DNA from 3 places in the Bradyrhizobium sp. SOJA106 genome. Region 3 is predicted to be linked to each of the others. Evidence: predicted binding sites of a transcription regulator. Region 3 holds the regulator's gene; each other region holds the start of a gene.
What was found. The regulator LexA, encoded in region 3, represses DNA repair genes until DNA is damaged. The targets are predictions, from matches to a motif close to TGTTCNNNNTGTGTTCNG.

Region 1 (4,459 bases), 1.8 Mb from region 3:
GAGGGTTTCGAGATCGTCGGCAGCAGGTTGGCGCTTCATCGGAGCCTCCGGCCGCATCTGAGGTTTGTGCGGATCGGTTGCGGCGTTGGCGATCATGGCGCCGGTCATGCGTTCGGCGTCTTCGATCAAGGGCTTAATGATCGAAGCCTCGGGCAGGTTCCTCCAGTATTTCTTCGGCATCTCCGTCTGCATCGCCTTCACCTTCAGCCGCGCCGGATTGAAGATGCTGGCGTAATAGCGCCGCCAGGTTTCCTCCAGCCGGTCTTCGCTGGGCGCCTCGTTCTTGCTCACGCCCGGCGTGAATGAGAGCGCATGGCCGTCCCAATGCGCGCAGAGGTCCGGCGTCAGGATCGACCACGGCATATCGGCGAAGCGCTTGGCGAAGAACGGCGCGGCGAGTTCGACGATGTGATGCTCCGGCTCGAACCAGGCGACGTAATGCGCGGCACGTTCCCGCCCGATTTCGCGGAAGCGCACGAAGGCATGCATCTTGTGCTCGTCGCGATGAACCGCTCTTGCCATCGCCGTGATGAGCGCGACATCGGGATCAGTCGCGACCTCGATGAGATCGTGGTTGTCCTTCAAGCGCCAGAGCAGGCGATAGAGGATCGCAAATCGCTCGCCGTCGCGATGGAGCATTGCTGCTTTCGCGAGCTCGACGAATTTTGCCGGCACGTTGAAAGTGCCGTCGTTCACCTCGAGGATCGGCGACGGCCCGGGTGGCGCGAACAAATCGGCTTCGCCGCCCTGCACGGCCCAGGTGACATCGGTGGGCTCCACATGATGAAGCACGAGCGAACGCGCGGCGTTGCGCCAGCCGTCGAAATCGGTTTCGGTGTCGAGAATGATGTACTGCATCAGAAGCCAAACCCCAGTTGTGTTGCCTTCGGCTTGAACCTTTCGATGAGCCCGGCCGCATCGAGACGATGCGGGGCGGGCCGGTGATCGCTGAGGATGATGAACGGCAGCGCCTTGTGCCGTGGCACGTGCAGGCGAGCGAGATCGGAAAGGCGGATGGTGGTGGTGCGGCGCGTTGCGATGATGCGTTCGACCGCCTTGGTGCCGAAGCCCGGCACGCGCAGCAGCTCCTCGCGGCTGGCGCGGTTGACGTCGAGCGGAAAGCGGTCGCGGTGGCGCAGCGCCCAGGCGAGCTTCGGATCGATGTCGAGCGGCAGCATCGCACTGTCGTCGACGATCTCGCCGACGTCGAAGCCGTAGAACCGCATCAGCCAGTCGGCCTGGTAGAGCCGGTGCTCGCGCAGCAGCGGCGGCTGTATCAGAGGCAAAGCGCGGCTGGCGTCCGGAATCGGGCTGAATGCGGAGTAATAGACACGCCGCAGCCGGTAGGAGCCGTAGAGATTGGCGCTGGTGTGAAGAATGGTGTGGTCGTTCGCGCTGTCGGCGCCGACGATCATCTGCGTGCTTTGTCCGGCCGGTGCGAAGCGCTGCGGCTTCGCCCTGGTCTTCGCGTTACGGCCTTCCTCGGCTTCGTCCAGCTTCAGCCGCAGCCGGCCCATGGTGCGGCGGATCGCGCGAACGTTCTTCTCCGGCGCGAATTGCTGCAGGCTGGTCTCCTGCGGCATCTCGATGTTGATGGAGAGGCGGTCGGCATATTTGCCGGCCTCCGCGATCAGCGCGTCGTCGGCCTCCGGAATGGTCTTGAGATGAATGTAGCCGCGGAAGTGATGCTCCTCGCGCAGTTTTCGCGCGACACTGACCACTTGCTCCATCGTGTAGTCGGGGCTGCGGATGATGCCGGAGGAGAGGAACAGGCCCTCGATGTAATTGCGCCGGTAGAAGTCGAGCGTGAGCTTGACGACTTCGTCGATGGTGAAGCGGGCGCGCGGCACGTTCGAGGAGGCGCGGTTGACGCAATAGAGGCAATCGTAATTGCAGGCGTTGGTCAGCAGCACCTTGAGCAGGGAGATGCAGCGTCCATCAGGCGCGTAGGAATGGCAGATACCCATGCCTGGCGCGGTCGAGCCCATGCCCCTGCCGTCGCTGGAATCCCGCTTCTCGGTGCCGCTGGAGGCGCAGGAGGCGTCGTACTTGGCGGCATCCGCGAGAATTTCCAGTTTGCGTTGTACGTCCATGCCTGAATCTCTTTGATTCCACTCATGAATCTTTGGCGCGCCAATTTGATTGACTCTTCAAGCGCCGTTAGCTTTATATTAGAACATATCATGAACAAATGAGCCAGCCGCTGGTTCTTCTTTTGCAGGCCACGGCAATCACCTCTGAAGGAGCGGCGAGCATGAGCAGCGCACGCATCAGCGCGCTTGCGACCTTGCGCGGCCAGATCGAGCGCATCGAGACGGCGGAGGTCGTGCATCAGTATGACCGCGTCGCGCTCGGCCATGGCGAGGCCGACGCCGCGCTGAAGGGCGGGCTCGCGCGCGCGGCGATCCACGAGGTGTTTTGCGAGGGGCGGCAGGGGACAACTGCGACGGGTTTTGTCATGGGCCTCGCAGGGCGCGTCTCGGCGCAGCGGCCGCTGCTGTGGGTGCGGCAGGATTTTTCGGAAGTTGAAACCGGTGCGCTGTCGATGAGCGGGATTGCCGAGCTCGGGCTCGATCCGCGCCGCGTCGTGATGGCGCGCGCCGCCGATGTCGAGAGCGCGCTGCGCACCTCGGCCGACGCGCTCGCCTGCGATGCGCTCGGCGCGGTCGTGCTCGAGCTCTGGGGCGATGTCAGACAGTTCGATCTCGTCGCGAGCCGCAAGCTGACGCTCGCCGCGCAATCTTCAGGCGTCACCGGGCTGATGCTGCGGATGGCGGCGCAGCCGCTGCCTTCGACCGCGGAGACGCGATGGATGCTGCGCGTGGCGCATTCGCCGCCGGGGGCAATGTGGAGTGCCTGGGGCGCGCCGCGCTTCGATGCCGAGCTCTTGCGCAATCGTCATGGCCCGTGCGGCCGGTGGATCATGGAATGGAATTGTGATGAGTGCCAGTTCAGTGAACCGTCGACGTATCCTCAGCCTGTGGCTGCCGCGCCTGCCCGTCGACCGGATCCAGCGGTTTTTGCAGGTGAGCAGCGGCGCGCAGGATGAACCGAGCATCGTCGTCATCAAGGAGAACAATGCGCTGGTGATCCATGCGCTCGACGAGGCTGCCGAGCGTCTCGGCCTGTACATCGGCCAGCCGTTGGCCAATGCGCGGGCGATGTGCCCGGACTTGAAAGTGTTCGATGCCGATGTCGTGGCCGATGCCAAGACGCTCGGCGACATCGCCGATTGGTGCGACCGCTTCACGCCGCTGGTGGCGCTCGATCCGCCGCACGGGCTGTTTCTCGACATCACCGGCTGCGCGCATCTGTTCGGCGGCGAGGCTGCGCTGCTGCAGACGCTGGTCCGGGCGCTCGCCCGGCAAGGCTTTGCCGTCAGCGCGGCGATCGCAGGTACTTCCGTCTGCGCGCGCACGCTGACGCGGCAAACGTCTGGCATCATCGTTGCCGACGGCGGCGAGGCGGCGGCGATCGACCGGTTTCCTGTGTCCGCGCTCGGCGCGGGCGAGGCTATTACCACCGGCCTGCGCCGCGCCGGCCTGAAGACCATCGGCGATGTCGCCTCGCGTTCGCCGAGCGAGATCACGGCCCGGTTCGGTGCCCGCTTCTCCACGCTGCTCGCGCATGCGCTGGGGCAGGGCGATGCGCCGATCAATCCGCGCAAGCCGCTGCCCGACTATATCGTCGAGAAGCGCTTTGCCGAGCCGATCGCAACCGACACCATGATCGCGATGACGCTGTCGCGGCTCGCGGACACCCTGATCGCCTCCATGGAGAAGCAGGGCAAAGGCGCGCGACGGCTCGAAGCTGCGTTCTTCCGCACCGACGGCGTGGTGCGCGCGATCATGGTCGAGACCGGACGGCCGGTAACACAAAGTGCGGTTATCGACCGCCTGTTCCGCGAGCGGCTCGATGCGCTCGCCGATCCCCTTGATCCCGGCTTCGGCTTCGACATGGTGCGCCTGTCGGCAAGCCGCACCGAGATCGTGGTGCAGGAGCAGCGCGATCTCGATGCCCATGTCCACGACAATGACGAGCTTGCCGCCCTGATCGACCGCATCGCCGCGCGCATCGGCGGAAAACGCGTCGTCGTGCATCTGCCGCAGGACACCCATATCCCCGAATGCGCGGTGCTGGCCGCGCCCGCCCAGCATCATCTCGCCGCCGCCATGCAGGCCGAATGGCCGGCGCGCGCCGAGAGCGAGCCGCCGCTGCGCCCGTTGCGTCTGTTCGACAAGCCGGAGCCGATCAAGGTGCCGTTCGCGACCGTGCCCGATGGTCCGCCGCATCAATTCACCTGGCGTCGCGCGCGGCATGCGGTAGTGCGCGTAGAAGGGCCCGAGCGCATCGCGATGGAATGGTGGCGGCAGGACGGCAAGCAGCTGACGCGGGATTATTTCCGCATCGAGGATGCCGAAGGCCTGCGCTTCTGGATCTTTCGCGACGGTCTCTACGA
Region 2 (4,459 bases), 3.3 Mb from region 3:
AAGCATCGTCGAGGTGTTTCAGGAGCTCTATGAAAAGCACTTTAGCATGTTCACGGAGCCAGTCGGTCGTTGCAGCGAGGATGCCGCGCTTGAGCCTGTCCATGCGTTCTTCGATGCCTGCGTGCTACGGTTAAAGGCCAAAGCCCCCACAGATGTGCTTGCATCCTTTCATTGCTTCCAAGAGCGTCTGCTCGTTAGCAAACTGGCGAGTGCTATACAGAGACATTCGAGGTTTCCCGCGCGCAATCTGTGCATAGTCGGTGGCTGCGGTCTCAACATAAAATGGAATAGTGCACTACGAGCTGCCGGCTTGTTCGATGCTATCTGGGTGCCACCCTTTCCGAATGACAGTGGCTCGGCAATAGGTGCTGCTTGCTCCGCATTGGCCGCGGACCAAGGTTTTGTACCATTGGAATGGTCCGTCTATAGTGGTCCAGCCGTGGAACGAGGCGACATGCCGCCCGGATGGGGCGGCTCACCATGCAGCATGCGTGAACTTGCAACCATTCTCGCCAGCAACAAACCCGTCATTTTTCTTGCCGGCCGCGCGGAGCTTGGACCTCGGGCTCTCGGTAGCAGAAGCATACTGGCCGCGGCGACATCGCCGCAAATGAAGGACCGTCTCAACGACATCAAACTTCGCGAGCACTTCCGGCCTGTAGCGCCAATATGCCTGGAGGATCGGGCGCCGGATATTTTTAGTCCCGGAACGCCAGACCCTTACATGCTGTTCGAGCACCTAACACGAGCAGAATGGCGGGATAAGATCCCCGCTGTTGTGCATCTGGACGGATCTGCGCGATTGCAGACCATTTGCAGGACCTCTCGGCACAAGATCGCCGAACTTCTCGTCGAATACGAAGGCCTCACAGGCATTCCGCTACTATGCAACACCAGCGCCAATCACAATGGACGCGGCTTTTTCCCGAATGCGGCATCTGCCTGCCAGTGGAATCGCGTTGACCACGTGTGGTGCGACGGCGTGCTGTGGACGAGACGCGAGGGCGGCGACTGAGCGCTGGTCAACGGCATCTTTCTCTCTAAGCGCGGGGCAGTGGGACCGTACGCCGAGTCATATACCTCCGCGAAAGGCCACCTAGTTTGACGAACGCGATAGCAGGCCCCCGCGGTAATCCTACGAGAAGCGGCGTCGCGGTGATCGCTGGATGAGAAGGAGCGGCTTGTTGCAGCATCGCTGCAGCTCGGTGCCAGTGTTTCCGAGGCAGCTCGCATGGCCGGCCTTCGTCTCAGCCAGCTATTCAGGTGTCGCAAGGAGCATTGCAGGCACGCTGAAGCGAGGTCGAGATTGGGTCGTCTGTGCCACCGCGGGAAGTGGCCGAAGCGCCATTGACGACGATGGCAGCGCGTCGAGGAGATTGCTGCTCAAAATGAGCAATTTGAGCAGTCCTTGAGATCAAGCATCTCAACCTTGATCCGTTGGGCACTCCGGACAAGTATCACCGATCGAGGCGTAGTATGTCGTCGATGGCAGCTATGGCCTCGTCAGGCGAGAGGCCGAAGGCCGGTTCTTCGCGCGCGATCCGACGGGCGCGATCACGCGCATGCGGATCGGCACGATCTTTCATCCAGTCATGGTCTTCGCACTCGCGAATAGCGCCCGCGTCCTGGAGGACACTACGCGCCCAACCTTCGACCCTCCGGCTCGCCTCCTCATCATCAGCATGTCGATCACTCCCGCCAGGGCGGACGAACCCGGATCGGTCGTGTCCCGTCCCGGCCGGCTAGCACAAGGCAGGGATTCGCAACCTATTCCCACCGTCTGTGGTCGGTGCGGCTACTTTTCCAGGCCGGCCTCTTCACGAAGTTGGTCAATTAGCTCGGACGCTTCGGCCTTGGTGAGCGTCTTGCCCGTCGGGTCGGGCTTATGCGCCTGCTCGCTGAGGGTCCTCAGATAGGACTGCTGGGCGCCAGTCATTGGATCATCGCCGGAAACCCAGTCCTCGGGGTCTTTTTGGGTATTGTCCGCCATTTGAACCTCCTAAGAGTTTGCCTCCCTCAACGTTTAAGTTGATTGTGTGTTCCGTTTTTGTTCTAGTGGCCTCATTCGAGGTTGAGAGGCGAGAAATGCCGAACATTGACTTCATCCGGAGTGAAATCGAGCTCATGCACGCGCAGGTGGGCCGGCAGCGCAGGGAGATCCTTCTGCTCCAGCGCGCGCATTGCCACCTCATCAGCCAAAGCCCTGCTCAGCGCATGCACTCCAAGATCGAAAGTTCTCTCCGCCCAGCGCGACGCTTTGAAGAAGCTTCAGCGGGGGCCGGTCAAGGGCAAGGTGCTTGGTGGTCGGAGATGGTGATGAGTGAGCTGAAAGCCTTCACCGACAGCACCGACGGCGCGCCATTTCTCAAACCATTGGGGAAGTCAGGCGCGTCGGCGTGCTATGAGGCCGGTGCTGCATCATGCAGGGAGGCTTCGCGCGCAGTCAGAGAGTTGCCGTGCTACGGTTTTCGAAGTGCCTGATTCAGGATCATGGCGAGGCGTACCCCCGCCTTGCTCAGCTGTAGGGCGGCATCATTTGTCGCCGTTGTGACGTAATCGTCGGTCAGGCGAAAGCTTCCGCGCGGGTTCGGGGAGGGAAGGGCGCCATAAGCGTCGTCTTTCGAAATCGCAAAAGCTTCCTTCGCCCAGTCGGCGGGCCCTCCGGTCTGCCACTGCGTCTGCTGCTGCTTGGTGATATGGCCAATCAGGTCAGAGGCGATCGTTCGCGCATCCGGACCAAGTTGGATCACGAATTCGGTGTCCCAAAAGTGATGCAGATTGCCGGCGCTCAGGCCGGCGGCCGAGACGCGTTTGTCGTTGCCGCCACGATCGTGATCGTCGGAGCTGTGAAGCGGTTGGTGCACATCGCCCACAAAGTGAAGCAGGAATTTCAGGGCCACCACGCGCTCCTCGGCATCGGTCGAGGGGTCGGCAAGTTCCGCCGAAAATTGCTCAATCTTGTCGACAACGCAGTCATCCTTGTCGCCATCTGATGCGGGCTTGCCGCTGGGCAGCGCGGGATGATTGAAGCATGCCTGATCGAGGTTCGGCGCCGAGACCTCAATGTCGACAAAATGCCATTGCCGCGTGCGCTCGCGGGAATTGTCAATATTGGCATCGCGGTACTTGTCAGCCCATGTCGCGGCCGAGGCAATGTCATGGCCGGTCAACGAGTCGGTATCCGCGGCCAATAATGCGTTCACGCGCTTTCGCACGTCAGGCTCCAGGAAAGACTGGGCAACCAGAGCGACCACTTGATGACCCTCGTCACCCCAGGCGCGGGCACTGTCCGTCTGAATGCAGTTCAGGAGCGCGCCACAGGCGAAAGCGGTAAGGCTCAGGGCAACTCGCATGGATCGAATCCTTTCGAGAAAAAAAGACAGCAGTGCAAAACCGATAACGACGCATCCATTGCGCCCGAAAATCACGTCAGAAAGTACTGGGTAATGTCGCCCTTGGAGCCGTCGACGTACCGCTTAAGCCAGTCATCATTCAAATCAATATGCCCCTGGAAGACCGGCTTTCCCTCGAGCTTGTTCTTCGCCTGCCAGGCGCGATAGCGGTAGTGATCGTACACATCAAGAATGTGCACCGCATAGGCCTGCGCCAGTTTCTTGTCGCCCCTGATGATGAGCATGTTTTCATCATTTTCGTAGGAGGCCTTGTAGCCAAGGTTATGACTTCCCGTGACAATGGTGCAGTTGTCCGAGAGCGGATCGATGACGACGACCTTGTCGTGGACGATGGCAGTGCCGAGCTTGAGGATCTCGGCCTCAAAATCTCCGAGTGCCGTTCCGGCGCCGAGATTGCTCGCGCGCACGATATGCGTGTGGCGCTCGTCATAGACATAAGGCTTCCGCGCCGCGGCTTCCTCCGGGGTTTCGTCCTCCTCCTCGCCGTCCTCCTCCTTCTTTGCCTGATAGCCGGGCATGGCGGTGGGATCGCTAATGGCTCCGACGACCAGAAGATTGGGATTGGTCTCGCCGGCGCGCCGTGCGGTCTCAATGATGCTGTAGAGGCCACCGCGCGAGGGCAGGAAGGCAAGAAAGAAGATGGCCTGCTCAGCATGCGTCATCAGATTGAACAGCTCATCGAGGTCTGGCGGCGCCTTCTTGATGTTCCGCGTTTTCCCTTTTGTATTCGGAGATAACCAGAGACGCGCCTGCGACGAAGTCAGGTTGGCGGCGACCGGCTTCTGATCTTCGGTGCGCAGCTCTTCACCCTGAACATTGCTCCCACCGGACGCGGAGGGTGGATCGGGGTCATCGATCTCATCATCGTGTAATCGTTGCCAATAGGCGCGGTATCCCTCCGCGATGTCGGCATTCTCGATGATAATGGAGTTGTTTGTCTGGCCGCAGAGGCCGAGCGATGTCCAGTTGGTACTGCCGGTCATGACCGCCTGAGCGTCACCATGACTGTCGAGATAGACCGCGAACTTGTTGTGGCCAATATGCCG
Region 3 (4,459 bases):
GCGGGCATGCCGGTGGCCCAGGCGCCGCCAATGCTGCCGTCGCCCCTGGTGATGGACTTTTCGGCATAGAGCGCGGCAAGATCGGTCTGCGCGCTGCAATCGCCGTCGCGGAAGACGAGCGCGGAGCGGGTCTCGTTCGGGACCCAGATCTCGAAGCGTCGCGCAATCGGCGATGCCTGTGCGGAGAGGAAGGTCAGCACCCAGGTCTGGTCGGTGCCGGTTCGGTAGGGGATGCCGACGCCGAGATTGATGCCGATCTCGGCTGCATCCTCCCAGCGCAGAAAGCTCTTGGCGTTGTGCAGTTCCTTGATGATCAGCGGCAGGCCCGCTTTCCAGGTGCGTCCGGGCAGGCCGAAGCCGCGCGGAAACCTGGTGTGGCGGGAGTTGAACTCGAACATGTCGGCAGTGCCATAGTAGCCATCGACGAGTCCCATCTCGTGTGAGACGTCAGGATCATTGTGCCAGAGCTCGATCGCGCCGACATGCGCCTCGTCGTCGCCGCAGAACAGCACCATCACGGCTTGCAGGAATTCGCCTGAAAATACCGGCACCGCGACCCCACAGGTGAGTCCCGCCGCCAGCGCCTCATCAGTTCGCTTGAAATCGGAGTTGGCGAATTTGGTGAGAATCACCGGGTGGCCGCTCGCCCAGGCCTTGCCGGGAAGTCCCTCGTCATATCCGAAATTCAGATCCTCGCTCACAGCCTTGAACGCGGACAGCCCCTCGTCGTAGAGGCCGCCGCCGAATTCCAGCCGCATGCGCGTCCGGTCCGGTACCCAGAGCTCAACGACGCGAATGAAGGTCTTCATCGAACGTGCCCGCCGCCTCGTGCCAAGACGCCAGCCAAGACACCAGCCGAGACAGCATCGGGCATTTACTTGCGGAGCGGACGGTCAAAATTCAGGCAGGACAGCGCAAACTTCGTGCGGCGGGAAGGCGGTGGGCTGACCTCGTCCGCCCGGATGTCGAGAGACGCAAGCCACACCACGTCGCCGGCCACGGCCGGCGATGGCGATCTCTCTTCCTGGCCCGGGCTGTCGGCCCGGGATATCTGCGTCAGCCGATCGGCAGACGCGGAGTTGCCGGCCGGTTCTCGGCACTGACCTGCGGCTTGTGCTCGCGCTCGCCAAGCGGCTGCGTCACGGGCAGTTGCAGCACAGTTGCTTGCTGGCCTTCGACGAGTTGCGTCACCAGCACGTATTTGCCGTCGGGGAACTCGATCGCATCATGATGGCGATCGGGAATGTGCGGATCGATCTTGCCGAACTTGCCGACGCGCGAGTTGACGGTGCGCGTCCAGATCCAGCGATTGTCGTAGCGGACGTTGTCGGCGAAGGCGAGCTCCGTTCCCGGCAGCAGGCAGACCGCGACTGTTGGATCGGCCGCGGAGGCAAAGCCGCGCGTCGAGGTGCCGCGGAAAGTTGTCGTCACGATCGTCTCGCCGACTTCGGCAGGGCGCGATGCGACGGCATGCAGGCTGTAGTCACACATCGTGGGTGCTCCTCATGCGGAGATAGCAACCCGCGCCTCTGTCTTACGAGGCGCAGGCCTCTATCAGAGTGGAAGCATCATAGCGTCTGCGCGGTTATAGGCAAATCTGCGGCTCGCCACCGCAGCATGCGATCACATTATCTTTCCCGAAGGCGCTAGGAACAAACCCTGCTTTCGCGCATTCGGTGGGCGCGTGTCAGCGGCCGGCGGGCGCCGACCAGCCGGAATATGGCCAGACCGATTGTGATGGCTGCGTGAGCGCATTGCGCGCGTTTCGGACTTGCTCGCTCGCTACCGTTTCCTTGGCGGTGTCCTTGCGGACATGGCGATGCGATGGTGCAGCAACGGCTTGCGACGTTGATCCCGCAATCAGCGCTGCGGCCACCGTGCTCAGGATGATCTTGCGCATGACGTCTCCTCGAACCTTCAAAAGCCATCCCGAAGCGGTCTGCTTGGTGCGGCGTGCCGAGGATGTAGCGTCGGAGCAGGGGCCGGATAATCTGAGCGAAACCAGAAAGACTATCCAGCGGGAGCGGACAATCATCCGCTCCGATCTCTGATGGCGATGCCGACCGGAGCGCGCGGACAGCGCGCTCAGGACTTGCGGTATCAGTACTTCCGATAAAGCCCGATCAGCTTGCCCTGAATCTTGACCCGGTTCGGCGGCAGGATGCGCACCTCATAGGCCGCATTGGCGGGCTCGAGCGCGATCGAGGCGCCACGACGGCGGAAGCGCTTCAAGGTCGCTTCCTCGTCGTCGATCAGCGCCACCACGATGTCGCCGGTGTCGGCGGTCTCGTTGCGCTGGATCAGCGCCATGTCGCCGTCGAGGATGCCGGCTTCCACCATGGAATCGCCGCGCACCTCGAGCGCGTAATGCTCGCCCGAGCCGAGCATGTCGGGCGGGACGCTGATCGTATGGCTGCGAGTCTGCAACGCCTCGATCGGCGTGCCGGCCGCAATGCGGCCCATCACCGGCACGGCGACGGGGCGCTCGCCCTCGTCGGCGGGCGGGCTGGACGTCGTCCTCACCTTGCCGAGATTGCCTTCGATGACGCTCGGCGTGAAGCCGCGGCGGTTGCCGGCCGCGGCCTGCAGCTCGGGCAGCTTGATGACTTCGATGGCGCGGGCGCGATTGGGCAGGCGGCGGATGAAGCCGCGCTCCTCGAGTGCGGTGATCAGGCGATGGATGCCCGACTTCGAGCGCAGATCGAGCGCGTCCTTCATCTCGTCGAAGGAGGGCGGCACGCCGCTTTCCTTCAATCGCTCGCTGATGAACCGCAGGAGCTCGTATTGTTTGCGCGTTAACATCTCGACCAAAATCCCCCGGTTGATGTCGTTCGATTCCGAGACGCTGAATTCAGCGATAAGCCGCTACATGCTCGAAACAAATCATGAACGGACACTATATGTTCGATACATGTTCCGCAACTGCTTAATTTACCGTGAACGCGACAAAGTTCGCGCCACGCGTGTAGCCGGCGCGTTCAGACCGGCAGGCGCAGCACCTCGCAAGGCGTGCCCGCTTCGGCCTTCGGCGCGAACGGCGCGCGCACCAGAAGTGCCTGTGCCGCAGCGAGATTCGCAAGCAGTGAGGAATCCTGGTGATTGACGGGAACGGCGATCAGCGTGCCGTCGTCGCGCGTCTCCAGCCGTGCGCGCAGATAATCCTCACGCTGGTCGTTGGCGCCGACGTCGCGGCCGAGCACCGCCCGTTCGCGGCGATGGTGAATCACGGAACGGCCCGACAGCGCGCGAATCAGCGGCACCATGAACAGGAAGGCACACACATAGGATGACACGGGATTGCCGGGCAGCCCGATCACGCGCATTGCCGCCAGGCGTCCATGCATCATCGGCTTGCCGGGCCGCATCGCGATCTTCCAGAATGTGATCGCGATCCCCTCGGCCGTCAGTGCCTGCTGGACCAGATCGTGGTCGCCGACCGAGGCGCCGCCGGTGGTGATCAGGATGTCGGCGCCGCTCTCGCGGGCGCGGCGGATGCCCGCCGTGGTGGCGTCCAGGGTATCGGCGGCAACACCGAGATCGACGGTATCGGCCCCCTCGCTGCGCGCGAGCGCGTGAAGGGCGTAGCCATTGGAATAGACGATCTGGCCGGGGCCAGGCGTGGCGCCCGGCATCACAAGCTCGTCGCCGGTGGCGAGGATCGCGACTTTCGGGCGGCGGCGGACGGGCAGAAGCGGGTGATTCATGCCGGCGGCGAGTGCAAGGTCGCGCTCGGTCAGCCGGATGCCCTCGCGCAGCAGCACGTCGCCCTCGCGGAAATCGACGCCGGCCGGGCGGATGTGCCGTCCCGTCACTGCCGCTTCCTTGATGGTGATGCGCCCGCCGTCCACGACCGTGTCCTCCTGGATCACGACCGCATCGGCGCCATCGGGAACGACGCCGCCGGTGAAGATCCGCACGGCTTCGCCGCTACCGACCGATCCCGCAAACGGCCGGCCCGCCGCGACTTCGCCGATCACGGTGAGCTGGGACTCGGTTGTCGCGGCATCGGCCGCGCGCACCGCATAGCCATCCATCGCCGACATCGCCTGCGGCGGCTGCGTGCGCCGCGCAGCGACGTGGCGGGCGAGCACGCGGTGGAAGGCGTGGTCGAGGGCGACCATCTCTTCAGGCAGCGGCTCTGCGCCGGCAAGCACCGCGGCAAGCGCGTCAGAAACCGGCATCAGGGCCACGGGTGAAAACTCCAGCTACGCCCCTTCGGGCAAATCGGCGGCGAGAGTTCTAGCCGAGTGCAGGCGCAGAGGCAAAAAGGCGGTCACGCAGGATGATTCATCCTGTGTGATCCGCACTGCAGTGAAAGACTGACGTCAAATCCGCCGCGGCATGATCCGGAAGGCGAGACAGACCGGTATGAGGATGGCCATGGCGAGGATGAGAAGGACGAGCGCCACGGCCAGCATCGGTCAACTCCCCGGCTGCTCGTCCGGACTGACGTCCGGCG

Region 1: AC5V87_RS13335 (putative DNA modification/repair radical SAM protein) is a predicted target of LexA. The motif match lies at 2,173-2,190, and genes of this name have one in related genera.
Region 2: AC5V87_RS07130 (DUF3072 domain-containing protein) is a predicted target of LexA. The motif match lies at 2,038-2,055, and genes of this name have one in related genera.

What each region holds. Positions count from the first base shown of each region.
Region 1 covers NZ_CM182549.1:2,990,038-2,994,496, forward strand. The annotation lists gene AC5V87_RS13330 (UdgX family uracil-DNA binding protein) at 1-858, opposite strand, end outside; gene AC5V87_RS13335 (putative DNA modification/repair radical SAM protein) at 858-2,093, opposite strand; gene AC5V87_RS13340 (ImuA family protein) at 2,255-3,049, shown strand; gene AC5V87_RS13345 (Y-family DNA polymerase) at 2,940-4,459, shown strand, end outside.
Region 2 covers NZ_CM182549.1:1,545,766-1,550,224, forward strand. The annotation lists gene nodU (nodulation protein NodU) at 1-1,015, shown strand, start outside; gene AC5V87_RS07130 (DUF3072 domain-containing protein) at 1,796-1,990, opposite strand; gene AC5V87_RS07135 (S1/P1 nuclease) at 2,460-3,353, opposite strand; gene AC5V87_RS07140 (phospholipase D-like domain-containing protein) at 3,425-4,459, opposite strand, start outside.
Region 3 covers NZ_CM182549.1:4,816,577-4,821,035, reverse strand. The annotation lists gene AC5V87_RS22300 (GAF domain-containing protein) at 1-809, opposite strand, end outside; gene AC5V87_RS22295 (hypothetical protein) at 1,057-1,491, opposite strand; gene AC5V87_RS22290 (hypothetical protein) at 1,688-1,900, opposite strand; gene lexA (transcriptional repressor LexA) at 2,101-2,802, opposite strand; gene AC5V87_RS22280 (molybdopterin molybdotransferase MoeA) at 2,979-4,190, opposite strand; gene AC5V87_RS22275 (hypothetical protein) at 4,422-4,459, opposite strand, start outside.